One region of the Corynebacterium sp. H113 genome, then DNA from elsewhere that is predicted to be linked to it. Evidence: riboswitches for the same ligand, from Rfam matches in the RefSeq annotation. Region 1 holds a riboswitch; the other holds the start of a gene.
What was found. A riboswitch is a leader RNA that binds a small molecule or an ion and turns the genes downstream of it on or off. The one in region 1 is predicted to bind thiamine pyrophosphate.

Region 1 (14,900 bases):
TCCCGATGTTCGAAGGCTTCCTCACCTACGGCGGTATGTCGGTGCGCGAGATGGAAGCTATCACCGTCGGTCTGGAAGAGACCATGGATGAGGACATGATCAACCAAGGTCCTCAATTCATCGAGTACATGGTGACGGAACTGGATCGTCGTAATATTCCGGTCATTACTCCAGCCGGTGGCTTGGGTGCACACATTGATGCCATGCGATTCGTTGACCATATTCCACAGCATGAGTACCCAGCTGGTGCTCTCGCTGCGGCTCTGTATATCGCTTCGGGTGTCCGTGGTATGGAACGAGGCACCATGTCCGAGCAGCGTGATGCTGACGGAAACGAGCCATTGGCCGATATGGAGCTCGTCCGCTTGGCTATGCCTCGACGCGTGTTCACACTGTCGCAGGTCAATTACGCCATTGACCGTATCGATTGGCTGTACCAGAATCGTCGCATGATCGGTGGCATGGAGTGGGTTGAAGAGCCAGAGATCCTGCGCTTCTTCTACGGTCGACTCGCCCCGAAGACGACGTGGGCAGACGACCTCGTTGCTCAGTTCCGTAAGGACTTCGGAGACAGCCTCTAGGTCGTACGCAGCAACCTTTCACTCGATACCCTGGTCAGTATTTTCAGGCCCGCGGTCATTTGTCAAAAATGACTACCCTGGAACACATGGTCGAGGTACGCATTCATGGACGAGGCGGACAAGGTGTAGTTACCGCGTCCGATCTGGTCGCGATGGCGGCTTTCGCTGAAGGTCGCCACGCCCAAGCATTTCCATCCTTCGGATCGGAGCGCACAGGCGCCCCGGTCGTTGCATATTGCCGCATCAGCGAAACTCCAATTCGCACCCGCGAGCCGGTCCTAGAACCAGATTTGGTCATCGTGCAGGACCCAACTTTGCTCCCGATTATTGATGTCTTTTCGGGCTTGACGACGACGGGGTATGCACTCATCAACTCCTCAAAGCGCAGTGCTGAACTGGGGCTATCTGAGCTTCAAGCGAAGCAGCCGGAAGGACATTTTATGACCATTCCGGCAACTGACATCGCACGTGAACACACGGGGCGAACTGTGCCGAATGCTGTGCTGCTAGGCGCAGTAGCTGCACTGACCGGGCTGTATCGAATGGATTCGGTGAGCGCCGCAATTATGCAGCGATTCCCAGGAAAAGTGGGCGAAATGAATGTCGCCGCTGCCGAAGCGGCATACGCCCTTGTGCAGGAAAAGAAGAATGCAGCGAAGGGTGCGGCACATGCTTAAGCAAATTGAAGGTTCGCAAGCGGTTGCGCAGGCAGTACAGGCATGTCGCCCTGAAGTTGTGTGCGCGTATCCCATTTCGCCACAAACGCACATCGTTGAAGCATTGTCGGCGATGGCCAAGCGGGGCGAGCTGCCAAACTGCGAATACGTCAATGTGGAGTCCGAGTTCGCGGCGATGTCGACGGCAATTGGCGCATCAGCAGCTGGTGCACGGTCGTACACGGCGACGGCGTCGCAAGGATTGTTGTACATGGTCGAGGCTGTGTACAACGCATCTGGCTTGGGCTTGCCGATTGTGATGACGGTGGCGAACCGCGCAATTGGCTCTCCAATCAACATTTGGAACGACCATTCTGACTCGATGAGTCAGCGCGACTCGGGCTGGTTGCAGCTCTATGCGGTTGATAACCAAGAAGCTGCAGATCTGCATGTGCAGGCATACAAGATCGCCGAGGAACTCTCGCTACCTGTGATGGTGTGCATGGACGGTTTCATCCTGACCCATGCGATGGAACAGGTCGATGTGCCGGAGCGCGAGGACGTCGACAAGTTCTTGCCTCCGTATGAGCCACGCCAAGTTCTCGATCCAGCAGACCCCATTTCGATCGGTGCCATGGTGGGGCCGGAGGCATTCACCGAGGTGCGGTACTTGGCCCACCACAAGCAGTTGGAAGCTCTGGACATCATTCCACGGGTTCAGAAAGAGTTCGAAGAAGTCTTTGGCCGTGCGTCTGGTGGGTTGCTCCACGAGTACAAGACGGACGATGCCGAGACGATCATCGTGTGCCTCGGTTCGGTGACGGGTACGGTGCGCGATGTCGTGGATGCGCGCCGGGCAGCGGGAGAGAAGATTGGCGTGTTGTCGCTGGTGTCCTTCCGCCCATTCCCAACCGACGCGGTGCGCGCTGCGCTGAGTAATTGCACACGATTCATCGTGTTGGAAAAGGCATTCTCGGTCGGAATCGGTGGCATTGTGTCATCGCATTGTCGTGCAGCAATGCGAGGCAAGACATTTATTTGTCACGAGCTCATTGCCGGTTTGGGCGGTCGTGATATTACGAAGGCCTCGTTGAATGCGTATCTTGATCGCGCCGTTGTTGATGACGTCGAAGATACGACGTTCCTGGACTTGGACACGGAGTTGGTGAACCGCGAGTTGCGTCGTGAAGAATCACAGCGACGTTCGGGCGCGATCCCTGAGAACATGTTGCGCGATTTTTCGCATCGCGCCATGACTGGTTCCTTCGAGGAGGAGAAGTCGAATGACTAACGCTGATGCAGTTCATGACGATCGGTTGAGTCGTTACATCCGGCCGAACCGCACGCCGTTGCCAATGCCAACCATCCCGGGCACCGAGATTCCGGCTCGGGAGGAAGCCAAGTTCTACCAGGTTGGGTCTTTTGCCATTGGCAACCGGTTGCTCGATGACAAGCTTCGATCCGTCCAATCTGACACCGACCGCGTGAATTCATTGACCTCGGGTCACCGCGCATGCCAGGGCTGTGGTGAAGCACTCGGTGCGCGATATGCGCTGGACGCTGCGATGGCCGCAACAGACAACAAGGTCATCGCGGTCAATGCGACGGGCTGCCTCGAAGTCTTTTCCACTCCGTACCCAGAGACTTCCTGGAACTTGCCGTGGATTCACTCTTTGTTCGGGAACGCTCCGGCCGTCGCAACCGGTGTGCAAGCCGCGCTGAAAGCTAAGGGTCGTACCGATGTTCGCGTTGTTGCGCAGGGTGGTGACGGCGGCACAGTGGACATCGGCTTCGGCGCGCTCTCTGGCATGTTCGAGCGTAACGACGACGTCCTGTACATCTGCTACGACAACGAGGCGTACATGAATACTGGTGTGCAGCGTTCCGGCGCGACGCCACCAACGGCTCGGACGGCAACGACACAGCCAGTCGGCGACGAGCCAGGTAATACGTTTGGCCAGGGCAAGAACTTGCCGCGTATTGCGATGGCACATGATATCCCATACGTCGCTACGGCCACTGTCGCTGATTTGCGTGACCTTGAATACAAGGTCAACAAGGCCATGGAGTTCCGCGGTGCGCGCTACATCCATGTGCTCGTGCCATGCCCGTTGGGCTGGGGCACCGTATCAAACCAAACCATCAAGATCGCTCGCTTGGCGACGCAGTCGGGTGTCTTCCCAGTCTTTGAAGCCGAATATGGCGAGGTGACATCTGTGACAAAGCTTCGTCGACCTGTTCCGGTGGAGGAGTACCTGCGACCGCAGCGTCGTTACGCTCACTTGTTTAAGGGTGGCGGAGATTCGGAAACTATCGCTCTGCTGCAGAAGTTGGCTGATCGGAATATTCGTCGCTATAACCTCATCGATGAGGACAGCCTTGACGAATTTGAGAAGTATGAGGGGGAGAACTCGTAATGGCTGGAACTCCAGGAACCGCAGGCTCGAACCCAGTGCCATTGCCGTTTGCAATTTCATTGGGCGTGGGCTCATCGCTGTCGAACCAGACAGGTTCGTGGCGTACCGAGCGTCCGGTGTACGTCAATCTATTGCCACCGTGTAACAAGGCATGCCCTGCTGGAGAAAACGTGCAGCAGTGGCTCTATCACGCAGAAGAGGGCAACTATGAAGCTGCGTGGCGTGAAATTATGCTGAATAATCCGCTACCCGCAGTGATGGGTCGCGTGTGTTATCACACCTGCCAAACAGCGTGTAACCGTGCAGAAGTAGACGAAGCAGTTGGTATTAATGCCATTGAGCGCTTCCTCGGCGACAAAGCGATTGCAGAGAATTGGCAGGTCACTACTGATGTCCCAGCGTCAGGAAAGAAAGTGCTCGTCGTTGGCTCAGGGCCGTCTGGTCTATCGGCTGCGTACCATTTGGCGCGGCTCGGACATACGGTGACTGTGCGCGATTTGGGTGACAAGCCGGGTGGCATGATGCGCTATGGCATCCCCGCTTACCGGCTGCCCAGGAAAATCCTTGATGCAGAAATTGCACGCATTGCAGCCCTTGGTGTGACATTCGAGCAGGGAGTACGCGTCGACGATATTGACGCGGTGCTTGACGAGTTCGACGCTGTCTTCACCGCAGTCGGTGCACAGATTGGCAAGAATATCGGCGTTCCTGCCGGTGAAGCGGCCAACATTATGGATGCCGTGGATGTGCTTCGTGATGTGGAAGCTCGAGGTGACTCAACGGGCGACGATAAACCTTTGTTGGGCCGAACCGTCGTTGTGTACGGCGGTGGCAACACTGCCGTTGACGCTGCGCGTACGGCAAAGCGGCTAGGAGCTACAGACTCGGTCATTGTCTATCGGCGTACCCGCGACCGCATGCCAGCTCACGACTCTGAAGTTGTGGAAGCGGAAGAAGAGGGCATCGCTATGCGCTGGCTGTCCACGGTCAAGCACGTGGACGGTGGCACTATCAAGATTGAGAAGATGGCGCTCGACGAGAACGGTTTTCCACAGCCGACTGGCGAATATGAAGAGTTGGCAGCCGACTCGTTGATTATGGCACTTGGTCAAGAATCGGACTTGTCGCTCTTGGAAAACGTCGACGGGGTGACTATAGATCGCGGTGTAGTTGCAGTGAACGAGCACATGATGACAGGTCGTGCCGGTGTCTTTGCTGGCGGAGACATGGTGCCAAGTGAAAAGAATGTCACTGTTGCCATCGGCCATGGCAAGAAGGCCGCGCGGCATATTGATGCGTGGCTTCGAGGTTCAATCTACGACCCTGGTGAAAAGCCTGGAGATGCAACTCTCGACCGCATGGAGACCTGGTACTACTCGGATGCTCCGCACAAAGTTCGCGAACGTCTGGAGGGTCCACGTCGCGCTTCCACGTTCGACGAAGTTGTTCAGGGCCTCGATGAAGAATCCGCTGTGTTCGAAGCTCGTCGTTGCATGAGCTGCGGCAATTGCTTTGGCTGTGACAACTGTTTCGGCGTGTGTCCAGACAACGCGGTATTGAAGATTCAATCGGGCGAGTACGAGTTCAAATACGACTACTGCAAGGGCTGTGGTGTCTGTGCTGAAGAGTGCCCATGCGGCGCGATCTCGATGGTCCCCGAAGAGATCTAGCGTGACGACGGTTCGTCGTCACGCACCAACTTCCGAAGCATAGGAAATGCAAAACCGGCCTTCCCCGAGGTAGTGGGAAAGGCCGGTTACTTGCGATGTGACGCTTTGGTTCGTGTGCGCCTAAGCGCCAAGCTAATAGGCGCGGTCAGGATTTTAGTTATGCGGTCGCTGGACCGTCAGCGTCGATTTCGTCGGAGTGGTTCGAACGAATCAGGGAGACTGCGATCGACGAGGTGATACCGAAGCCAGCCAGCATGAGGCCAACACCGAAGCCGCCGTAGGTTTCTGCGATGGCTGCAGCCAACAGTGGCGGAATTGCGCCACCGAGGATTGCTGCGATGTTGTAGGCAAGGCCTGCACCGGTGTAGCGGAGGTCAACGCGGAACAGCTCTGGGAGCATTGCACCAGCTGGGCCGTATGCGATGCCGAAGATCATCAGGGTGCCGTAGAGGCCTGCGGTGAAGCTCCACAGCGTACCCATGTCAAGGATGTAGAACAGGAATGGGCTCCAGATAACAGCGCCGATGGTCGAGATCAGGATGACCTTGTTGCGGCCGATGCGGTCAGAGTACAGCGCCGACAGGGCGGTGGAGATACCGAAGACAATTGCTGCGCCCATACCGATTGCCAGAACTGCCTGGCGGGAGTGGCCCAAGGTGCCGGTTGCGTAGCTGGTCAGGAACGAGGTGCCCATGTAGAACAAGGTGAATAGGGAAGCAAGTGCGACGCCACCGAGGACAGCTTCCTTCCACTGGTAGCGGAGGGTATCCATGAACGGGAAGGTCTTCTTTTCGGCTACTTCGCCCTTTTCGCGACGCTCGAGCTCCTTAGCGAACGATGGAGTCTCGTCGATGACAACTCGAACGTACATGCCGATTGCGACCATTACGACCGAGAGGACGAATGGGATACGCCAGCCCCAGTTGATGAAGGCATCCGAGGTCTCACCGAGGAGAACGCTGATCAAGAGGAAGGTGCCGGAGGAGAGGAAGAATGCGATAGCCGGGCCGATCTGCGGGAAGATTGCGTACAGTCCGCGCTTTCCTGGTGGTGCGTACTCGGCAGTCAGCAGGGTTGCACCTGCCCACTCACCGCCCACAGCCAAGCCCTGTGCGAAACGCATGGCTACCAGCAGGATTGGACCCCAAATGCCAATGCCGTTCTCGAACAATCCCCAGGCGCCAGATTGGTAGCCAGGTAGAAGGCCAATGAACAGGGTTGCGAAGCCCATCAACAGTAGCGTCCATACCAGGGTGCGCTTGCGGCCAAGCTGGTCACCGAAGTGACCGAAGACGATGGAGCCGAGTGGGCGAGCAAGGAATGCCACGCCGAAGGTTGCGAACGACGCGATGGTGGACATCAGTGGCGTCATATTCGGGAAGAAGATCGTCGGGAAGACGAGAGCGGCAGCGGTGCCATAAATGAAGAAGTCGTAGAACTCGATGGTCGTACCGATCATCGAAGCGGTTGCGACACGTCCAAGAGTCGCTTCCTTCTTGTCCTTCTTTGGCGTGTGTGCTGCACCGGTTGCTACAGCCGGAGCGTTGTGCTCCTGGGCAGTCGATGCAGTGGTCGTGGCAACCGGGGCATGATTTGGCAGCGGAGGAGTAGCTGCCACATTGGTCCCCGTAGGCGAGGTGGTCTGATTAGTCACTAGTTGAACTCCAGCGTCGGGGTCTTGTCGGCTACACCGTCGCGGCACTCGGTGTGCGCGGCTTGGTGAACGGTGTAGTTAAGACCGATTAGCAAGGTAAGACCAAAGCTACGTAGATGTGTTCTGGGTCACATATACCCGAAAGGGTATATTGTGTAAATATAACTAAAAAACGGACAGGGAAAGTCTTCGGAACGCCGTTAAAAATGCCGTTGTACTGCACAAACAAAAAATCGCACCATGGTCAGGTGCGAGTAAATAATTTCTAAGAGAAAGCAAAAAGAAGTTTTACGGCAGCAGGCCGAGGGTACGAGCACGGCTTACCGTCGCGTGCCGGCCCGACGTTCCGAGCTTTGTAGCAGCGTTTCGTAAATAAGCTTTCACTGTTTCTCCGGACAGTCCCAATCGCACTCCGGTCTCTGCATTTGTGCAGCCGAGTGCAACGTGAGCAAGTACGTCCAACTCTCGTGCGGTGAGACGGGGGAGATCCTCCCGAGGGGCATCAAGTCCGGAAATTCCCGCTAGGCCCTGGGATGCGGACATGAGGCGAGCTTTCAGGTCACTGTCCTCAGTGGAAGCGGCAATCGAGCGCAAATCAGCGTGGATTTCCCGGAGCTTTTCCCGATCGGCAGAGCTCACCCCTTCGCCAATAATTGGCACATGGGCTGCCTCTGCCATAGCAAGACGACGATCGACCTCATCGCGAATGCGCAGCTCATCGGCAGTCTGCCGGGCAATCTGCAAGCCTGTATTGCGTACCCGATCACCAATAGCGCCGGTGCGCCGATAGGCACCGTAGAGGACCATGCGTACTTGGTCGGAGACAACCACCGGAATGGCCATCACCGAGCCCAGCTCTTCCACATTGACTTCACTACGGTAGCTGTCGGTGATGATTTTTGCTGAAGCATAATCTGTCACCGCAGCTGGCCTGCGGTCCCGCAAACTCAATCCGCCAAGACCTTCGCCGGAGTGGACAGTCAGGCCGCGCAAAGAATCAGTTAGAAGACCAACGCCTTCAGTGATGACAACCTGGTTTGAGTTGCCCATCCCAGCGAAAACCACAGGTAGCTCTGCATTGCGACGCAAAGAACGCACCATCTGGCGGAGTAGCTCCCGGTCTTCCGGGCGGGATTGGGCAGACATGCACATAGTTTACCCATGGAAACTTCAAGGAATTTGCAGTTTCCAGGATTTCTCTGCCTCGGGTTGGCGCAGAAGGTGGAGGGGTGATCGTCGTGAAGTAAACGACGTAGAGGAGCAAAGATGTAGGTACTTCACTACGCAAGACTAATGGCGATGTAGTGTTGCTATTGCTACTTCATCCACGGGAGCGCCAACCGAATCTCCGGCGCTGAGAGGACACCAGGTATCGGGTGTCGACCGATTGAACCTGAGCCGGGTAATTCCGGCGTAGGAAAGGACAGTGCAGAACTATGGTTTCTCGCGCGCTCAAATCAGCCCCTCCACAAGAGGGCGAAGTTACAACCGGGCCTATCTATCGCAGTCACAAGCACTATGACAATGTGGACTTTGCAAACGAATTTGGTTCAGCTACGTTGCGCATCCCGGCGCGACGCATTGAGCTGACAGATGGTGGCCACTTTGATGTGTACGACACTTCGGGCGTGTATACCGAAGAGAATCCACAACTGGATTTGAAGGCTGGCCTGGCAAAGATTCGTGAGCAGTGGTCGATGGCTCCGGCAGTCGCTGCGGATCCGACAAAAGATGATTCGCCACAGGTAAAGACACAGCTGGCATGGGCTCGAGCTGGCATCATTACGCCGGAAATGGCGTTCGCTGCTGCTCGTGAGGGCGTCGATCCGGAGATTGTGCGTGAAGAAGTAGCCGCTGGGCGCGCAGTCATTCCGGCGAATCACAAGCACCCTGAAATCGAGCCAATGGTCATTGGTAAGCGTTTCGCTACCAAGGTCAACGCAAATATTGGCAACTCTGCTGTGACCTCCTCCATCTCGGAAGAGGTAGAGAAGATGGTGTGGGCAACTCGGTGGGGTGCCGACACGATCATGGATCTGTCTACGGGCAGCGACATTCACGAAACTCGGGAATGGATCTTGCGGAATTCTCCAGTACCAGTCGGTACTGTGCCCATCTACCAAGCACTGGAGAAGGTCAACGGCGAGCCGTCGAAGCTCACGTGGGAGCTGTACCGCGACACCATCATTGAGCAGTGCGAGCAAGGTGTCGACTACATGACTGTCCATGCTGGCGTGTTGCTGCGCTACGTCCCGCTGGCTGCAAATCGTGTCACTGGCATCGTTTCGCGCGGTGGTTCGATCATGGCGGCCTGGTGTTTGGCTCACCACACTGAGAGCTTCTTGTACACCCGCTTTGCGGAGCTCTGCGACATTTTGGCGCAGTACGACGTGACGTTCTCACTTGGCGACGGGTTGCGTCCAGGCTCTATCGCTGACGCTAATGACGAGGCCCAGCTCTCCGAGCTGAAGACACTCGGCGAATTGACCAAGATCGCTAAGTCCCGTGGCTGCCAGGTCATGATCGAAGGTCCGGGACACGTGCCCATGCACAAGATTCCAGTCAACGTCGAATGGGAAGAGGAGTGGTGCGAGGAAGCACCGTTCTACACCCTGGGCCCACTGGCTACTGATATTGCTCCAGGCTATGACCACATCACGTCAGCGATTGGTGCGGCAATTATCGCGCAGTCAGGCACTGCGATGCTGTGTTACGTCACCCCGAAGGAACATCTTGGTCTTCCAAATCGCGACGACGTAAAGGTCGGTGTGATTACATACAAGATCTCCGCTCATGCAGCTGACTTGGCAAAAGGGCTGCCACGTGCACAGGAGCGTGACGACGAACTGTCGAAGGCACGCTTCGAGTTCCGTTGGCATGATCAGTTTGCGCTGGCTCTTGATCCGGATACTGCACTCGACTATCACGATGAAACCCTCCCAGCAGAGCCAGCCAAGACAGCTCACTTCTGCTCGATGTGTGGACCTAAGTTCTGTTCCATGCGCATTTCGCAGGATGTCCGCGATTATGCAGCTGAAAAGGGGTTGGAGACTGTCGAGGCTATCGAAGCTGGTATGGCCGAGATGTCGGATCAGTTCGCAGAGTCAGGTGGAAAGGTGTACTTGCCAATCGCGGGGCAGTAGCCTTCATTCCATGTCGTGACACTTCACTCAATTGTGAAACGCTGAGATGAATACTGAAATGCCCAACCAGATATGTTTAAGTATCTTAGCTGGGCAAAGTATTAGACGTTAACCACAAGGGGTGCATGGCCATTTCTACAGGGCTGACAGAACCGCGACGACCGGCGGAAAGCACACGGTCGTCGCGGACACCACAGAAGCCAACGTCTCTACTAAGGCGTAGAAATAGTCAGCCGAAACGACCTGCTTCGGAAGCCGGAGTAATGTCTTGGCAGCTCGGAATTCTGGCCATTGTCATGGGCGTAGCCAACGCGTGGGCCTGGTTCGAACGCCAGCAGCCGGATGACTGGGCATCGCTGTGGATTGCCGGCATGCTTGTAGATCGAGGTCAGGTTGACCACCTGTACGACCGTGACCCAAACGAGTTTTCACTTATCGCTGGTGACGAATGGCTGTCTGCCGCTGCTGAGCTGCCAACGCCTTTTCCGCATCCTTTCGTCCACAATCCATTCGTGGCCTATCTAATGGCGCCACTGACGAATTGGATGGAATTTGAAACGTCCGTCGTGTGGCTATCTGCATTGACCGGTGCTGCCATGGTTGTACTGGTCGCCTCGGTATATCGCCTTTGGCACTCAACTACCATGCCGTGGGGATATGCAGCGGCGGCGACCATCGCGCTTGCAGCGATGCCGGCGACTCAGACTGTCACGTGGATCGGGCAGACGACCATGCTTGTTACTGCTGGTGGGGCATATGCCCTGGCGACATCGTCGAGAAGTCCGTACTTTGCAGGCATCGTGTTGGGCATGGTGGCCGCAGTGAAGATCACACCCATTGTGCTCATTCCGGTGCTGTTGTTTGCACGCCGGCGTTGGATTGCCGGTGCAGTAGCAATCGGTGTGATGTCCTTGCCGTTCTTGGTTACAGCGTTGACTCTGAACAAGTCCCTGCTGGACAAATGGTGGAGCAGTCTGAAGGACATCAACGATGGCGTGTTGGTTGGCGAAGTGAATCAGTCTTTGTCATCAGCCATGTTGAAACATGAAATTCCCGCTGAGGCAGGGGTCATTCTCGTACAGGATTACCCAGGCAGCGTCCGTACTTTGCCGATAATTCTTGCTGTCGCAATGGTCATAATCACCATTGCTGTTGCCTGGGTGAATCGCTACTACCGCTTCCAAATTCTCGCCTCAATGGCTTGGGGAATTGGTGTCGCCTTTTCGACGATCGTTTGGGAGCATTACCTCGTTCTTGTCGTGATGTTTGCTGCGGGAATTCTTGCGATGTCGAATACATCGTGGACCAAGCACATTGCCTGGAGTGGAGTGGCGGCAGTTGGTTTTATGCTGGTATTCCCGATGGCCATGCCGACTGGTGCCATTGCCCTTGTTGAAGGCACGCCGTACACAGGTATAACAGCACTGATCACTGCAATGGTGTTGTTGTTGATCACTGCAGGTATACATGCGGCTCACGGCGACGGTCGCGATGTCGGCGACTCTATGCTGGGATTTGATGAACTCGAACATCTTGTGCGGGCACACCAGCAGTACGGCAAGCACAGTGCCGGTCACCACCGCGCACATTAACTCCGCGTGCAGCAACTAAATGCTATCTGCTCCTAAGCTTGCAAGAATTCCAACCACCTCGGTAGTTCGCGCTGTGCTTGCTCATAACCCAATCTGTACGCTTCAAGCACCTTGTCCAGGTTGCGCTCACGATTATTAATCCGCATATCAGTAGGGAAGAACTGCAGCGCTTTGCCTTGGCGTTCGTATTCTTCAAGCTTCTCAGCGGTCGCGTTGTAGCGCGTCGGGCGTGCGAGAATCGCTTCAGCCAGGATTGGTTCCTTACGGAACACCCTACGAACAAGTCCAGGTCGGGTCGATTCTTCACGACGAAAACCCTCCGGTCGGGTACGAATCACCAGAAACTTGTCAAAACCATCGGCTTCAGCTGCGTCGAGCGGGATGCCACCAGATGGCCCAAGCGCTCCGTCGACGTATTTTTCGCCATCGATAATGGTGGGGCTCATCAAGCCAGGGAGTGAAGACGAAGCCCGAACGCGAGTCATCATGGAATCGACATCGGTCATGTCTTCGCGACCCCAGTAGACCATTTCGTCGGAAGCCAGTTTTAGTGCACCAATGCGGAAAGGGATCTGACTCTGCATCACATTGTCAAAGCGGAAAGGCCCAAAATTCTCGAACGTAGTGATCGGCGCTGTGTGATAGATGTACTCCGAATCGAAGTAGCCACGACCTCGAAAGAAACTGCCCCACCCGCCGTATTTCGGATCGACGGCGATTGTCGTCATCGAACCAATATTCCGTTGAATATCGCCTGCCAAGTAGTTCGATGTCAGGGAAGAGCCAGCGGAGATTCCACCAACCCAACCGACATCGATGCGTTCTTCGAGGAGCGTCGTCACGCAGCCTGCGGTGTAGGCGTTTCGCATGCCTCCGCCTTCAAAAATCAGAGCGACTTTTGGGGCCTTAGTGCGTGGCAACGAGTCATCGGCAGGAGCGTTCATGAATGGCAATTCTAACGTGATGCGGATTAATCAGTAATGATGGGTATATGAGCACGGATTATTCGGAATCAAGTTCGGTGGTAGCGGACTCACCAGCGCATAAGCACTGTGAAGATCTGATTGACTTCGTGGTGGCGTCACCAAGTTCGTACCACGCAGCAGGTGAAGTGGTTCGGCGCATGGTCGCAGCCGGAGCCACGTACGTTACTGAAGCAGACCCGTGGCCTGCTGCAGCGGGCACTTACGTGATGCAACGCGGTGGTGCTGCTGTTGCCTGGATCGTTCCGCCAGAGCTTGCCGACGATCCCGCCACGTGGGGCTTTTCTATTGTCGGGTCGCATACTGACTCGCCGGGGTTCCGGTTGAAGCCGAATCCTGTAGTCACCTCAGCAGGATATGCCCAGGCTGCCTGTGAGGTTTACGGTGGTGCATTGCTGGGGGCGTGGACCGACCGCGAGATTGAGTTTGCAGGTCGAGTCGTTGATGTCGACGGTGCCGAGCACCTCGTGCGTACCGGCCCAATTGCGCGTATCCCACAGTTGGCAATTCACCTCAATCGAGCGGTCAATGAGGAAGGGTTGAAGTTGCACCGGCAGCGCCACACAGTGCCCATTATCGGGCTGCTGCCAGAATCCGGGTCGGCTGCTAAAACCAGTATTCATCAGGCTATTGCTGCTGCAGCGGGGATGGAGGTGGAGCGCATCGTCGCATGGGATCTTATTTCGTGTGATACCCAGCGCCCACGAACCTTCGGTCTGAACAACGAGTTCCTCGCGTGCGGGCGCCTCGATAACCTCCTCAGCGTGCATGCATCTCTCGTTGCTTTCGAGAACATGCTGGCTACCGGCACACCTCCGGCCACCAACACCATTCCAGTTCTCGTTGCTTTCGACCACGAAGAAGTGGGATCTGCCTCTACCACTGGTGCTGCGGGGCCACTGCTTGCCGACGTGCTGACACGAATCGCCACCGCCGCCGGAGCAACGGGGGACATGACTCAGCGCATGTATCGACGCTCCGTCTGCTTGTCCGTCGATGGTGGACACGCAGTTCACCCGAACTATGTGGAAGAGCATGAGCCCGGGCATCATCCGCAGCTCGACGGCGGACCTGTCCTAAAGATCAACGCTAACCAGCGCTATGCCACCAATGCAGTGGGACAAGCATTGGTGGAGCGCGTCGCAAAGCAAGCATCGGAACGGATCGGCGAGACTATTCCGGTGCAATATTTCGTGTCGGCGAACCATAAGCCGTGTGGATCAACCATTGGGCCGATTACGGCAACACGGCTTGGTATCGAGACGATCGATCTTGGCGCAGCGATGTTGTCAATGCATTCACCACGAGAACTCTGCGGAGTGAAGGATCCGTGGTGGATGATGGAACTCATCACTTCGTTCTGGACCACGACGACCATGGGGAGCCACACGTGACCGAGGAGACTGCGACTACAACGACCGATGTTCGCGCGGGAAGTACCACGTCCTTTACGGTGCCAATGGAAGAGGTAGTGGAGTGGCGTCGCCATTTGCACGCCCACCCAGAGCTCAGCTTCCGCGAATTTGAGACTGCAGACTTCATTGAAGAGCTGCTGCGGGAATGGGGGATCACGACCGTTCGACTGACCCCTACGAGCGTAATTGGCACCATTGCCGGTACTGCAGGCGACCCTGAAACTGGGCGCGTAGTAGGCTTCCGCGCTGATATTGATGCACTACCTGTCCAAGAAGAAACAGGTTTGGAGTTCGCTTCCCGCAACCCGGGCGTTATGCATGCCTGTGGACACGATGTGCACACGGCCATGCTGCTCGGCACCGCCAAGATTCTACAGAGCATGCGTGACCAGTTGCATGGCAAGGTGGTGTGCATTTTCCAGCACGCCGAAGAATCCCTCCCTGGTGGCGCTCGCGAATTGGTGGCAGCGGGCGCTGCAGACGAGCTCGATGAGGTCTACGCTTTCCATGTCGCACCACATCCAGTGGGGCACGTCGGTATTTGCCGAGGTCGCGTGTCCACGATGTCGGGGATCGTGTCCATCGGCATTCGCGGTCGTGGTGGACACTCCTCGAATCCGCAGCTGAGCGTCGACCCTGTTCTTGTCGCCAGTGAAGCGACGATGCTGCTGAACACTATTGTCAGTCGAAACCTCGATCCGAGGCACATGAACATTGTCAACGTGGGTGCGTTGCATTCCGGCGAAGTCGGAAACGTCATTCCAGATACCGCGAGGCTGGAAGTATCCA
Region 2 (14,900 bases), on a different contig from region 1:
TCCCAATGACGCAATGTTCGTGCTGTCACGCCAAGAACATCTGCGGCTTCACCTACCGTGAGCTCAGAGCCATCTGTGTAATCAATCTCTGTGTCTCGCATGAGACCAGTTCACTCCTTGACGCAGCGTTAAGTGCAAGTGGTTGACGGCCACAGCGCAGGCAAAGTAAACAAAGGGGCAGCCAGCAACAGCTGACTGCCCCTTTCGCTCTACCCCAGGCTTTCTACACCGCCAGGTATCGCAACTACAGAATCTCGCCTGGCTTGTATGCCGCAGCCTCTGGGTGCTTCTCAACCAGGGCGTTGACGCGTGCGCATACACGGTCAACCTGGGACTCTGCTGCACCGATGAATGCGTGACGGTCAGCCAATGCCTCAGTCAGGCCTGCTTCGTCCAAAGGAATGCGGGAATCTGCAGCCAGACGCTGCACCAAGTTCTGCTCCGCGCCCTTCTCACGCATATCCAATGCGGTTGCTACGGCGTGCTCCTTGATGACCTCGTGAGCCTCCTCACGGCCAACACCAGCACGCACACATGCCATCAGAACCTTGGTCGACGCCAGGAATGGCAGGTAGCGCTCCAGCTCACGGTCAATCATTGCTGGGAATGCACCGAACTCGTCCAACACAGTCAAGAATGTTTCGAACATGCCGTCCATAGCGAAGAACGCATCTGGCAGCGCCACACGACGAACAACAGAGCACGATACGTCGCCTTCGTTCCACTGGTTACCTGCGAGCTCCGACAGCATCATCATGTAACCGCGCAAAATGACCTGGAAACCAGTCACACGCTCACAGGAACGAGCGTTCATCTTGTGAGGCATTGCGGACGAACCGACCTGGCCTTCCTTGAAACCCTCGGTCACAATTTCGTTGCCTGCCATCAGGCGGATTGTGGTGGCCAGCGAGGATGGGCCAGCGCCCAGCTCGACCAGCGCAGACAGCGCATCGAAGTCCAGGGTGCGTGGGTAGACCTGACCGACCGAATCAAAGACACGGGTAAAGCCAAGACCTTCAGCGATTTCAGCTTCAAGTGACGCCAGTGCGGCTTCATCGCCATCAAGGAGATCCAGCATGTCCTGAGCGGTACCCATTGGGCCCTTGATGCCACGGAGCGGGTAGCGGTCGATCAATTCATTGACGCGCTCGATGCCCAGCAGCATCTCGTCTGCAGCAGATGCGAAACGCTTACCCAAAGTGGTTGCCTGAGCTGCCACGTTGTGGGAACGACCAGCCATGACCAACGACTGGTACATAGCGGCCTTTTCCGCGGTGCGCGCAACTACAGCCACTGCCTTGTCGCGAACAGCCTGCAAAGACTGCAGCATCTGCAGCTGCTCAACGTTCTCGGTCAAGTCACGCGAGGTCATGCCTTTGTGGATGTGCTCCGTACCCGCAAGGTCACAGAACTCCTCGATGCGGGCCTTGACATCGTGGCGCGTGATGCGCTCACGATTCGCAATCGACTCCAAATCAACCTGGTCCACCACGGCCTCGTACGCCTCGATGGTGCCCCCCGGAACCTCGATGCCACGAGCCTGCTGAGCCTTCAGCACGGCGATCCAGAGCTGACGCTCCAGAACGATCTTGTGCTCTGGGCTCCACAGCTGCGCCAGCGAAGCGGAAGCGTATCGGTTTGCGAGGACGTTTGCGATCTTCTTTTTCTCAGCCACGCTTCTAGTATTCCATGACAGCTGGATTACCTGGTCGACGGATTGGTGGAACACTGGAAACCATGAGTGAACGCGACGAACAGACAGCTCCCACCCCACCCACAACGCAGACCCCAGCCACGGCAGCCAACCTGCTCGTCGTGTCTGATTTTGACGGCACTCTCGCTGGTTACTCGACCCAGATTTATGACGTTCCTGTCCATCCGGACGCAATCAGCGCTCTGAACCGCCTCGCCACCATGCCACACACCAACGTAGCGGTGTTGTCTGGACGCGAGCTCGCGACTCTATCGACGCTTTGCCCCACTAGCGAAAAGGTCATGCTCGTCGGCTCTCACGGCGCTGAATCATCCACGCAGGCGGTGTCTCTCACGCCCGAGCAGCAGCAAATCTATGCGGAATTGCGAGACGATTTGGAGACGGTCGTCGCAAAGCATGAGGGTGCTTTTGTGGAGAAGAAGCCGGTGAATTTGGTGACACATGTGCTTGGCACACAGCAGCGTGATCCTGCAGAAGCTGAGGACATCATGGAGCGATCGCGTGCGCTGTGGGCGAGGAAGTACGCGGACCGTGAAGTGACGATGACAAATGGCAAGGGCATCGTCGAGTTCTCGATCCTGGACATCACAAAGGGAACGTGGATTGAGCGGGCAAAGGCCGACTTCGGGGCTTCCTGCGTCGTATTTCTTGGCGACGACGTCACCGATGAAAACGGATTCCGAGTGCTGGGCGACGGCGACTTCGGCATCAAGGTCGGAGACGGCGAAACCCTCGCACGCCACCGCGTTGCGGATATCGACGCTGTCGCCGACTATCTCACCGCGCTGGCTAATGCGAGGGCTACGTTCTTGTCTGAATGACGTCGTGTCTGCTTGATGTCACATCTGACCGACGCTCGCGACTACTTGAACACGTCCAGCTTGCCGAACTTCTCAGCCAGCAAGTAGTAGACAGCCAAGCGCCCGTTGACGGTACCGTCCTTCATCTTTTCGCCAACTTCAGCGATCGCGGCATCTAGCGTTGCGTCATCGTCGGTAAGGCCGAGCTTCTTCTTCAAGAAATTCTCACGCACAGTTGCCAGCTCAGCTGGATCGCTGAATGATACAAGCGATGAGTCACGCTTGCTCAGCACCAAACGGTACGTGGTGAGCATCTTCTCCAGCACCGCGTCATCTGCGTCGGGTGCGTACTTCTTGACATCGGCAATCCAGTCGGCCATTGTGTCCTCCTAGGTAGTGCTGGGCAACGCCAACCGACAACCAAACACAACTCTGTCGCTGCGACACCCATGTGGTTTTGAAAGCTATCGAAAAGCTTCATCTACCAGCATAGGTGCATTTGCTTTACGACGCTCCTGGCCCCGTCAACCACGCAAGAATTCCGCCATTGAGATTGTGCAGCCGGATTCCCCGTGGCGTTGTTGGATCCATCATGAAAATGTCAATGGCGTGTTGGGACCGCTGACCGGATCGGCAATTGACGATGACATCGGTGGCAGTAGCTACCGAATCGTCAAGCACAGACCGTGCGACCGCTGCCCATCCCTGCTGGCGAATTCGCCCCAGAGGAATATGAATGGTGCCATCAATTGCAGCTTGAGTCAGTTCTGGCGCTTCGCGTACATCGACAAGAATCGCTTGCACGTCGCTGCTCGACAACATGTCGGCTGCTTCATACGCCGAGATTCCATCCCTGATAGGCGCATCGGCAGTTTGCTGCTGCTCCTTCCGCTCCTGCTCAGATTCCTCTGCCCAGTACGCGGAGTCACCACATACGTCCTCGATATCCGACAAATCTGTGACCGGTTCCCTATCGGGATCGGCCGTGAATTGTAGAGTGCGAACTTCTGGCACGAGGACGTCGATAAGCAAAAGGCGCCCGATCGCTGGCTCGCCAACACCCGTCAATACTTTGATGGCTTCGATTGCCAACATGGAGCCGATTTGGCCAACCATCGCACCAAGCACCCCACCGGCTGCGCACGAAGGGACGGAGTCGGGGTCGGGAATGTCCGGGTACAAATCGCGGAGCATTGGCCCACGCCCGGGCCAGAACACCGACACTTGCCCTTGGAATTGCGAGATCGTTCCCCATACCAGGGGTGTCTTGGTGATTTCGGCGGCGTCGTTGGATAGGTACCGCGTCGCAAAGTTGTCGGCTCCATCGAGCACAATGTCGTGGTTCTCGAACAGTTCACACGCATTGTCCGGGTCGATCTTGCCGACGATCGCCTCAACCGACATTTCCGAGTCCAGTCGTAACACTGCGTCGCGCGCAGACTCGGCCTTCGGTCGGCCAATATCGCTTTCACGGTGGAGAACCTGCCGTTGCAGGTTGGATTCATCGACAGTGTCGTCGTCAATGATTGTGAGATGTCCGACCCCAGACGCAGCCAGATACAGCAAAACCGGCGACCCGAGACCGCCTGCACCGATGACAAGTACTCGAGAATTTCGCAGTCGACGCTGCGCGTCTCCGCCGAAGCCCGGCAAGGTCAAGTGTCGCGCGTATCTGCGCAGATCGCGCTCGGACAAACGCGGAAGTGGTACCGCGGTCGCTGGCTGCCTTGCCACTACAACGACTCTTCCTCGCGGGAGGTACCCACGCGTTCGGTGATGATGCCATCGAACGACGAGCTTGCCTGTGCCAAACGCCGTCGTGGGATGCGCCCTGCATTGCGAGCTGTGTAACCTGCCTCGACTCCGAACTTCATGGCGCGCGCCATGGCCACGGGGTCTTGTGCGCGAGTGACAGCAGATGCGAGAAGAACCGCGTCGCAACCGAGCTCCATGGCCAGCGCAGCTTCGGAGGCGGTGCCAATGCCAGCGTCCAAGATGATTGGTACCTGAGAGCGTTCCACGATGAGTTCAATATTGTGTGGGTTCAAAATACCCAGGCCAGTACCGATAGGCGAACCGGCCGGCATCACCGCAGCACAGCCCACATCTTCAAGTCGCTTAGCCAACGCCGGGTCGTCGTTGGTGTACGCAAACACAACGAAATTATCATTGACCAGTTCCTCTGCCGCAGCGACGAGTTCCACTGGATCTGGCAGCAGCGTGTCTTCGTCGGCAATGACTTCGAGCTTCAGCAGATTTGTCTCCAGCGCTTCCCTCGCCAGCTGTGCTGTCAACACTGCATCACGCGCGGTGTAGCAGCCAGCAGTATTTGGCAGCGCGGCAATGTTGTTGCGCTCGAGCATTGCAAAAATTGATTGCTGCGACCCAGCTGCGAAACGACGCATCGCGACCGTCGTCAGCTCCGTGCCCGATTCAATAAGCGCACGTTCCAGCGTATCCATCGACGTCGCGCCACCCGTGCCCATGATGAGGCGCGAATTCAGCCTCAACCCGCCAATGTTCAAGGTGCCTGCAGTGTTGTCAGTCATGATCAGAAGTCTCCTCTAGCTCTCGCTCTTAGCCGCCCTGCACTGCCGTCACAATGTCGATCTGCCCAGCTACCGGTGTTTGCGCCCACTGGGTTCGCCTGACGACGACCCCATCCACAGCAACCGCGATTCCCAAACGTGAACCATCTGCCGGCGTTCCATCGTTAGATAGCTCGCGACCAGAATGAGCAGTGACGAGGTCAAGAATCGTTTCGTTGTCGCGTGGCTCATATGCCTCGCCATTAACAGTGGTGGTCATGGTGGTGGCCTTTCGTGTCACGTCTAGTGGGGTGTCTTTTGGTCTAGTCACGATTGCGCATTACAAGGTTGCGCATTCACGGCCGGGCATCGCTAAAGCGCCACGGATCAACGGCAGTAGCAATGTCTTGATCAACGTCGTTGTCACACACAACGTCAGCGCCAATTAGGGAACCGACAGCAGCGAGCAAGATTCCATGTCGAAAGTATCCGGTGGACACCGTCAAGTGTGGGGCAACTCGACCGATCATTGGAACGTCGTCTGGAGAACCTGGGCGAGCGCGTGTCGTCAGTTCAGTAATTTCGCAATCGAGAATGCCCGGTACGAGCCGGTAGGCATCACGAAGAAGTTGGTGGACGCCCTCGGCAGACACACCCGACATGGAGTCTTCGCGGGAGGTCGCACCCAGAACAATTGAGCCATCTGCCCGAGGCACGATATACACCGGTCGGCCTTGCACAATGCCCCTAATTGTGCGAGTGACCAGTGGCTGCAGCCGCTGTGGCACGTTCATACGGATCACATCGCCATACACAGGGCGAAGTGGTAGCTCCAAGGTGTCTGGCAAACCGGCAATATCGCCAGTATTCAGCCCTGCTGCCAACAGGACTTCATCTGCCAGGTAGTCGCTGCCTTCGGTATCGCGTAGCCCAATGGCGCGATCGCCGTCGTAAAGAACTTCGGATACCTGAGCGCGAACGACCTGCTGCCGCAGAATCTTCAGCAGAGCAGTGGTAAACAAGCGGGGATCGATTTGATGGTCGCCGGGAATTTCGACGGCCCCGACACAACCTGGGCCAAGAGCAGGCTCAGCCCGGCGCGCAGCAGACGCAGTGATCCGACGTACTTCCATACCCATCTGGTGTTGCAACGACATCAGGTCGGTCAGCGTCTGTCGATCAGCTGCGTCACCAGCACACACAAACGTTTCGCTGTCGAGATAGCCGACATTCTCGCCGGATTCTTTGGCCACTGCCTGCGCAAATTCCGCGTACATCTCGCCAGAGGTAATCATCAACGGATACAGCGTCGGCTGATCCCACACCACTTCGCTGACGGGTGCAAGCATGCCAGCTGCGGCATAGGATGCGCCAGAAACCGGTTCGGCATCAAGCACAGTGACCTGCCAGCCACGGCGCAGCAACCGCCATGCAGTAGCCAGCCCAATAATGCCTGCACCAGCAACAACAACGGACTTCTGGTCTGACTGTTGCTCAGGCTTTGAGGCAGTGTCCACTGCCTTCCTCCCTCCGGCGGCATGACCCGCATCAGGTGTAGCGGTCGGCATTGCGCCCTCTCAGCCCCTCGGTCGAGGCTCCCGCGGAATTGTTACCCCTATCATAGGCCTATGGCTTCCGAACCTTTGTTACAGCCCATCACCGGCAACAGTGCGGTATCGCCTGCGCGTGAGCGTCGTCAAGCGAAGCTCCGCGAAGCCCGCCTCTACGTCTGCACTGACGCGCGTGCCGATCGCGGTGATCTACGCGAATTCCTGCACGCGGCATACGAAGGTGGCGTGGACATCATTCAGCTGCGAGATAAGAAGATCGATGCACGCAGCGAAATCGACGCCGTCGAAGTACTTGCCGACGTCGCCTCCGAGCATGATCGCCTCTTTGCAGTCAACGACCGCGCGGATGTAGCGGCCCTCGTCGATGCGGATATTCTCCATGTCGGCCAAGAGGATCTCACTACTGCGCAAGTGCGTCGTTTGCTTGGCGACGACATGCTCGTCGGGCGTTCCAACCGCAATGCGGACATGTTCGCCGAGTCTCTCGCAGACCCTGGTATCGACTACGCAGTGATCGGACCAGTATGGGCTACTCCAACGAAGCCGAATCGTGCAGCAGTTGGCCTCGACACTGTGCGAGCAGCAGCTGCAGCAGTCGCGCAATTACGTGCTGCCAGCTCAGCCGAAGCCGGCCAACGCAGCGTTGCTGACGTCACCGATCCGCGCCGGGCGGTCACTGTCGATCCTGTAAAGCCATGGTGGGCTATCGGTGGCATTGATCAGGAGCGGGTCGGCGAGGTCATCGACGCGGGTGCAGAACGCATCGTTGTGGTTCGTGCGATTACCGATGCTGCCAATCCGGAGGAAGCGGCGCGGATGCTGAAGGAAGCAATCACCCAGCGCTAAATGCCCGCTACTCCCCTAGTCACTAGCGAAGTCCTCCAGCTTTTCGACGGGCCCCGACACAATCAGCAGATCGCCAGCGTTGACGATATCGTCATCAAGTGCTGGCCGAAATCGTTCACACCGTGGACGCAGCGCGAGCACCGTAACGGGCGCAATCGCATTGATCTCGCTCACGTTCTTGCCCTGCACAGCAACGGGTGGCACGATCTTGGCGATTGCGAAATCACGGTCGAACTCCAGATAGTCCTGTACCTTGCCACCGATTAGGTGCGCGACGCGACGTCCGGTGTCTGCCTCCGGGCGAATCACGTGATGGACTCCGATTTGTCCAAGGATCTTCGCATGAGCTTGATTATCGGCCTTTGCCCAAATCAGGGGTACTCCCATATCGACGACCGCGGATGCGGTCAGCAGCGATGCTTCGATGTCGCTGCCGATGGCAATGACAACTCGCTCGGCTTCATGCACACCGAGCTGTCGCAGAACTTCCGGCTGCGTCGTGTCGGCGGTGACAACATGGTCGAAGGTAGCGGACAATTCTTGGACTACACGCTCGCGAAAGTCAACGCAGAGAACTTCGATACCGTTAGCACGAAGCTCTTCGCCAAGGGCCTGGCCGAAGCGGCCCATACCCAGAATGACCACGGGTGAGGTGTCAGCTCGACGTGAAAACATGAGGATCTCTCCTGATTAAAAGTGCGGGTAAGTCGCGGATGGGTAATTGCAGTGACGAGCTAACCGATAAACGGTCGTTCTTCCGGGAATTCGTAAAGCCGATTCTTCGTGCGTGCAGCCAACGCCGTCGCCAGCACGATGGGACCAACGCGACCAGCAAACATGAGCATGATCAACACACCTTGGGCGCCGGCGGGAAGCATTGGGGTGATGCCCGTTGACAAGCCAACGGTTGCAAACGCACTCACCACATCAAACGCAATCTGATCAGTGGTGAACTGAGGTGCCATGAACATGATGGCCACCAAACTGCCGATCGAGAGCACACCACCGAACGCAAAAACCGCCAACGATTGACGAACGATACGAGGGCTAATTTGTCGCTGCTGAATCGACACCGTTTTCTCACCGCGAATTTCCGCGAGCACCGCAGCGACGATGACGGCGACCGTCGTGATCTTCACACCACCCGCAGTACCACCGGAACCGCCGCCGATGAACATCAAAATATCCGTGCCGAGCAGTGTTGACGGATGGAAATCCAAATAATCCAACGCATTAAATCCCGCAGTACGAGGGCTCACGCCTGCGAAAAACGCGTTCAGCACCTTGGCCGGCCCGCTGAGTCCTTTCAACGCGCCGTTCCATTCCGCTGCAGCCACCAACACGAAGCCAGCGAGCACCAACATGGCGGTACCGATCCACGTGAACCGTGCTGTCAGACTCCAGCGGTGTGCTGGTTGTCCTTGTGCTTTACGACGGAATCGTCGAAAAGTTTCAAGTAAGACAGGGAAACCGATACCGCCGACCATGAGTCCGAATGCGAGTGGCAGGATCACCAGGGCATCGGTGTTGAAGCCGATGACATTGTCCGTGTACAGCGCAAAGCCAGCGTTGTTGAATGCGGAAATCGCGTGGAAAATGCCTTCCCAGATCGCACGCGGTAACGGATAGTCATAGGCGTAGTAGAAGCGGAAAGAGAGGAGGACAGCCAAGCACAGCTCGATTATCACGGTGAAAATGATGGTTGCGCGAACAACCCACGAAACTTCACCCAGATCGACACCGCGTCCCTCCACACGAGCGCCAGCGCGTCGGTTGATGCCGAGACGGCCGGCAACCATGAGACCAAAGATGGAGGCGATAGTCATGAAGCCTAGGCCGCCCAGTTGGATTAGGGTGATAATGACAAATTCACCGAATCCAGACCAATGAGTACCCGTATCAACGGTGATGAGACCGGTGAGACACGATGCCGAGGTAGCTGTAAAGAGGGCATCAAGGAAACTGGTTCGATCGCCCACTGTGCCACTACCACTGGTAATGGCATGTTCGGAGGTAGAAATCGGCAACATCAGCACGGCGGTGCCGATAGCAATAAGCATCGCGTAACAAACAACAACGAGCGTGGTTGGTTTCAACCGTGGTGGGAAGGTAACCGCGCGGAGATCGGAGTTGTCGTTTCGATGCTGACGAAACGTTTTCACGAATGGAGAGAGTAGACCTCTCTAGGGCTGCACACCAGCTTTTGTCGGATATGTCTCAGCGGGCAACAGAAGAAAGTATGAAGGTTGTCACTTTGATCTGCTGGCAGCGCTCTTTTTAGGCCTCTCTACTCGGCAATGCCCGCGACGACACGCGCCCCCATCAGCGCTTCGGATTCATCATCCGAGTAACCGAGTTCTTTCAAGATACTCGCACTATCAGCACCCTTTCTCCGTGGACCGAATTTGACTCTGCCCGGGTTTTCAGTGAGCTTGATTGGGATTCCTACGCCCGTATATCCCTCGATGTTCACCACCATTTGACGATGCAGTACTTGTGGATCCTGGAGTGCTTCACTGATCTGATTAACTGGACCTCCAGGTACACCGACCTCCGTCAGTTCGAGCGCAAGATCATCTCGGTACCAAGCTTGGACAAGCACGCTGATGCGCTCACGTAGTCGATCCCGGTTTTCCACCCTGGCTGGATTTGTTGCAAAGTCCGGGTCATCAGCCAAATCATTTGCACCGAGCACTTGCATTGCCGACTTGAACTGTCGATCGTTCCCTACACCTAAGAAGAAAGGACCATCCGCAGCCTGAAAAGTTTCATAAGGAGAAATCGTTGGATGGCAAACCCCTGTACGCTTTGGGTTTTCTCCTGAGGCGAGGTAAGTATAAGCGTGCGGATGCAAGATAGACATGGCATTGTCCAGGAGAGCCATATCGATCAATTGCCCTTTTCCACTGCGCTCACGAATATGAAGTGCCATAAGAATTCCAGATAATGCATTTTGACTAGTCACAATATCGACTAGTGGAATGCCAATCCTCATTTCTGGCCCATCGGGATCACCATTTATACTCATCAGCCCTGAACATGCCTGGATTACAGCATCATATCCTGGTGCTCCTCCAATCGGCCCGTCCGTTCCGTACCCTGTGATCCGACAATGTACTAAACGCGGAAAATCAGCTCGAATCACGTCATCAGTCAAGCCCCACTTTGCCAAAGTCCCAGCTTTGAAGTTCTCGATAAGAACATCGGCTCCTGAGAGAAGTCGCCGTAGGAGTTGCTGTCCATCTCCGGTACTGAGATCGGCCGATATGTTTCTTTTGTTGCGATTCAATCCTGTGAAGTATGCGCTTTGTTCTTCTCTAAAGAACGGGGGGCCCCAAAAACGAGTCTCGTCCCCACCGGGCGGTTCCACTTTTATGACATCCGCACCATGATCTGCAAGCATTTGAGCACACAACGGGCCTGCCAGCACACGCGAAATATCAATAACTCTTAGTCCATCTAGAGCGGAATTCATACTCACACCATCGCCGCCGGAATCTCAACTTCAACGCCTTCGACAATGTTTCCCCATACATCGTCGACGGCCCCGGTGTTCATTGCTTCACCCAACTTCTGCTCCCACGAATGTGGCGAGCCGAACTCGCCACGCCAGGTTAACGCCGCATTAGTGAACTTGTGGAGCGAATGTTCTTCCGTAGTACCCATCGCTCCCATCGCCTGGTGAGTATTCCTCACCACTATCGAAGTCGCTCGACCGACTACTGATTTTGCTACTGCTACATAAAAGGCACTATCAGTGCTGTCAAGATCAGTTTCGACCGCCTTCTTCAGAGCTACTTCTACTGCTGATCGAGCAAGCGTTGCCTCCGCAACTGCGTCTACAATCAAATTCTGAACTGATTGAAATCGAGCAACAGGTCGTCCGAACTGGTGGCGCGTAACAACGTGTTCCCTTGCCAGCACAGTTGCGGTTTCTAACGCAGCAACTACTTGAACGCTCCTAGCAAGAGCACCTCGAAGATAGAGCAAGTGAAACTTGGAATTCGAGAGCTCATGCCACTCAATTCCTGCTTCATTTGGCAGACTGATCTTCGAACGCGGCTCCTTCCCATAATGAGGAATGTCCTCAATCGATACCTTTCCCCTTTCGATATCTGCTACTTGCCACGAGGAATATCCGTCCGTATCCGTCTCCCCAAACGGGCGAACTACCACGATCCTATCCGCTTCTCTAACCCATGGTGCGCGATTACTGTGGCCTTGCCGGTTAAGGAACGCTACTGTTCGGATCGCATCGTCAACGGGAAGTCCCAACTGCTCCAACAACCATCCAGCTAACAGATCGGACTCCACATACGGAATAGGCAATCCCTGAGATGCAGCCGCTCGCGCCACGCAGGCAGCCTCACTCCAACTAGCTCCGGATCCACCAAGTTCTTCACTTCCTGTCAATCGAGCAAGACCCAGCTCAGACAACGTGTTCCACGTTTCTCGAAGAGTTTGCTCATCCAATGTGGCATTAGCGAACACGTCGTTTGCGAGATCTTCTAGCTCGCTGTCAATTTCGACAGACGAAACAACGCTGGCTGTTTTTTCCAAAAACTTCATTATCGCAGCTCCAATCCACGAGCGATTACTGTACGAAGGATCTCATTAGTTCCACCACGCAGAGTGAAACCAGGACGCTGAACTACTCCTGCGCGAAGTAGCTGAAGCAGTTGTGGCGAAACAGGGGAATCAGCATCAACACGTCGGTCGATGTCCTCAACGATGTCTCCCTCTGTGGCAGTACCCAGCAGTTTGACGAGCACTGCGGGCAAATCAGCTTGTCCTCCAGCTTGGAGTGTTTCAGCAACTTTGCTGGACATCCCATGGAGCCCGGCAAGTCGAGCCGCGTATTGTCCGATCGAATCGGTGCCTAAGATCTCGTGCTTTCTTTCCGAGCTCTCCGCTCTCCCCGATGAAGCCTCGGCAAACAGCCGGAAGGAAGACAAGAACCTTTCGGGTCCAGATCGCTCGAAAGCCAGTTCTGAATTGACTTGCTTCCAGCCTTTGCCCAGCTCGCCAAATACCATGTCATCGGGAACGAATACGTTGTCCATGATGACTTCACTAAAGTGTCGACTACCCGAAATTGATTCGATCGGCCGTATCGTTACGCCTTCACTCCTCAAATCCAAAAGAAACTGGGAGAGTCCAGCATGCCGATCAGATACGTCGAGGGGGGCAGTGCGAGCCAAGCAAAAGAACGCTTCCGAGTGTTGCGCTCCCGATGTCCAGACTTTGGTGCCTGTGATGTTCCAACCTCCGGCGGTTTTCACCGCCTTGGTCCGGACTGAAGCCAAATCCGAACCCGAATCTGGCTCACTCATCCCAATTGCGAAACATACTTCTCCTTCCGCAATCCGTGGTAAGTACTTCTTCTTCTGATCTTCGGAGCCGTGTGCCAACAAGGACGGTGCAATTTGCCGGTCCGCTACCCACTGCGCAGCTACAGGAGCGCCAACAGCGAGCAACTCTTCGGTTACGACAAACCGCTCCAAGAACGTCCGCCCATGGCCGCCATATTCCCGTGGGATCGTCATTCCCACCCAGCCTTGTTCAGCCAGCGACTTCGTAAAATCTTCGTCCCATTTTGTGAGCCACGTATCGATGCTCGGTTCAAATCGACCGATATCAATTTGCTCTCGCAAAAAGGAACGAACTTGTTGTCGAAGTTCCTTCAATTCTGTATTCGAAACCATCTTGACCTCCCGAAAATCATCACACGCTCTCAGCCAAAAGCTTGACACTTTCACACAGGCTGTTCTTCATATTATCGTAACCCTCTACGATATTTACCTACCTCTGTAAAGCTACCTCACTTTTGAAGATGAAAAGACTAGTTCACAAAAATTGTTAAGATTCGTTCATGTCTGAATCTCAACGACCTCGGCCACGCCACCGAACGGTCGACCGCATCGCGACAATCCTGGAGCTCGTAGCTCGATCTAGCGATGGGCTTTCGTTAACGGACATAGCCCATAAAGCGGAAATACCTCTATCAACAGCCCAGGGTCTTGTGAATGGACTGACCGCTACGGGATTCCTAGATGAAAATGAAAAGATATTCTCCCTGGGTATCGCACCTTATTGGCTCAATACCATGGCCAACCGACAAGCAATCGAAGGAATAACTCAGGGCACAATCGACAGCATTTTCGCGGAAACTGGCATGACCACAGTGCTATCGATCGCGGTAGACAACCGTGTCTTCTATTTGCACTCTGCTGCTGAAGGTCTAGCGCAGCAGTACTTGACACAAGATTTTCTCCCTCGGTCATTACTCCGAACCTCAGGAGGCTGGATCCTCCTTAGCGGATACTCTCGTGGAGATTTATGGGCCTTCTTACGCTCTCGCCCGGAAGAAGAACAACAATACGTCAACGCTTTTCTCACAGAACTCGAGCGAATTGCTGAAACTGGGGTGTGCGCTGCCCCAGGCGTCGCACCACGTAATGTCGATGGTGTCTCTGTAGCCGTGAAACACAAAAATCGTGTTGTTGCAGCACTCGGTATCATTGGAGAGCACGACGAGATCGATAGCCGTAAAGCTGAACTCGTCGAGATCCTCAACCGCTATTTGCCTAGGTAGCGCCCAGGTCGCTTCTCCACAAAGGCTTCGAGAGCTTCCTTATGGTCGAGCGTGTGATGAGACAACGCCTGCATCGCAGCTGACAACTCAAGAATGCTAGACAGACCCTGTTGTTGAGATTCGCGAAGTAGTTTCTTAGCCATCCTCACTGAATGAGGTGGATTTTTAGCGACTCTTTCTGCAAGCTCAATTGCAGCACTCAGGAGATCTTCTGGCTCAACTACGGCGTTCACGAGGCCCCATTCAAGCGCTTTTGCAGCCGTAACTCGATCACCTATTAGAGCCATTTCCGCAGCACGAGCCGGAGATAGAGACTTGGTTAGCAACCATGCCCCACCGTCTCCAGGAATAATGCCCAAGCTGACAAAACTTTCAGCGAACCACGCTCTGCTCGATGCAATTCGCATATCACACATCAACGAAAGGTCTGTGCCCGCACCCACAGCTGGCCCATTGACCGCCGCGATCACTGGGATTTCACAATCGTACAAAGCCAAAGGAATTCTCTGAATTCCATTCCGATATCCGTCTCGCAGCTCGTATGGCGATCCGCCGAACATTCCCTGACGGTTCTGCATGTCCTTGATGTTTCCACCAGCGGAAAAGGCAGGTCCTGCACCAGTCAGTACAACTGCACGCACCGCAGAATCGGCATTTACACGCTGGACGTTGTCGACAATGGCAGAGATTATTTCGGGTGATGAAATCGGGTTTCGCTCGTTCTCACGATTAAGCGTCCAAATTTCGACATGGTTACGTGTTTCGACTAGCACAGCAGGTTTGTTCTTCTGATCCATTCTTTTCTCCAATCAGAGCTAGATGTCATTGCTACTTCGTGTGCTTTTG

Region 2: linked by a shared signal. The riboswitch ahead of thiO (glycine oxidase ThiO) and the one ahead of thiC (phosphomethylpyrimidine synthase ThiC) in region 1 are both predicted to bind thiamine pyrophosphate.

The regions. Positions count from the first base shown of each region.
Region 1 covers NZ_JBBHKZ010000002.1:538,775-553,674, forward strand. The annotation lists gene WG938_RS03680 (tryptophanase) at 1-581, shown strand, start outside; gene WG938_RS03685 (2-oxoacid:acceptor oxidoreductase family protein) at 668-1,258, shown strand; gene WG938_RS03690 (hypothetical protein) at 1,251-2,528, shown strand; gene WG938_RS03695 (thiamine pyrophosphate-dependent enzyme) at 2,521-3,654, shown strand; gene WG938_RS03700 (NAD(P)-binding protein) at 3,654-5,324, shown strand; gene WG938_RS03705 (MFS transporter) at 5,482-6,978, opposite strand; gene WG938_RS03710 (LuxR C-terminal-related transcriptional regulator) at 7,267-8,124, opposite strand; TPP riboswitch at 8,296-8,416, shown strand; gene thiC (phosphomethylpyrimidine synthase ThiC) at 8,415-10,121, shown strand; gene WG938_RS03720 (glycosyltransferase family 87 protein) at 10,385-11,713, shown strand; gene WG938_RS03725 (patatin-like phospholipase family protein) at 11,746-12,657, opposite strand; gene WG938_RS03730 (M18 family aminopeptidase) at 12,705-14,090, shown strand; gene WG938_RS03735 (M20 metallopeptidase family protein) at 14,087-14,900, shown strand, end outside.
Region 2 covers NZ_JBBHKZ010000004.1:269,330-284,229, reverse strand. The annotation lists gene WG938_RS09605 (MerR family transcriptional regulator) at 1-101, opposite strand, end outside; gene purB (adenylosuccinate lyase) at 245-1,675, opposite strand; gene otsB (trehalose-phosphatase) at 1,738-2,535, shown strand; gene WG938_RS09590 (DUF2853 family protein) at 2,577-2,894, opposite strand; gene moeB (molybdopterin-synthase adenylyltransferase MoeB) at 3,019-4,248, opposite strand; gene WG938_RS09580 (thiazole synthase) at 4,248-5,063, opposite strand; gene thiS (sulfur carrier protein ThiS) at 5,092-5,322, opposite strand; gene thiO (glycine oxidase ThiO) at 5,399-6,559, opposite strand; TPP riboswitch at 6,551-6,654, opposite strand; gene WG938_RS09565 (thiamine phosphate synthase) at 6,671-7,459, shown strand; gene WG938_RS09560 (potassium channel family protein) at 7,475-8,134, opposite strand; gene WG938_RS09555 (TrkH family potassium uptake protein) at 8,194-9,519, opposite strand; gene WG938_RS09550 (CaiB/BaiF CoA transferase family protein) at 9,747-10,934, opposite strand; gene WG938_RS09545 (acyl-CoA dehydrogenase family protein) at 10,937-12,028, opposite strand; gene WG938_RS09540 (acyl-CoA dehydrogenase family protein) at 12,028-13,164, opposite strand; partial or broken gene WG938_RS09535 (helix-turn-helix domain-containing protein) at 13,332-13,505, shown strand; gene WG938_RS09530 (hypothetical protein) at 13,566-14,054, shown strand; gene WG938_RS09525 (crotonase/enoyl-CoA hydratase family protein) at 14,039-14,851, opposite strand.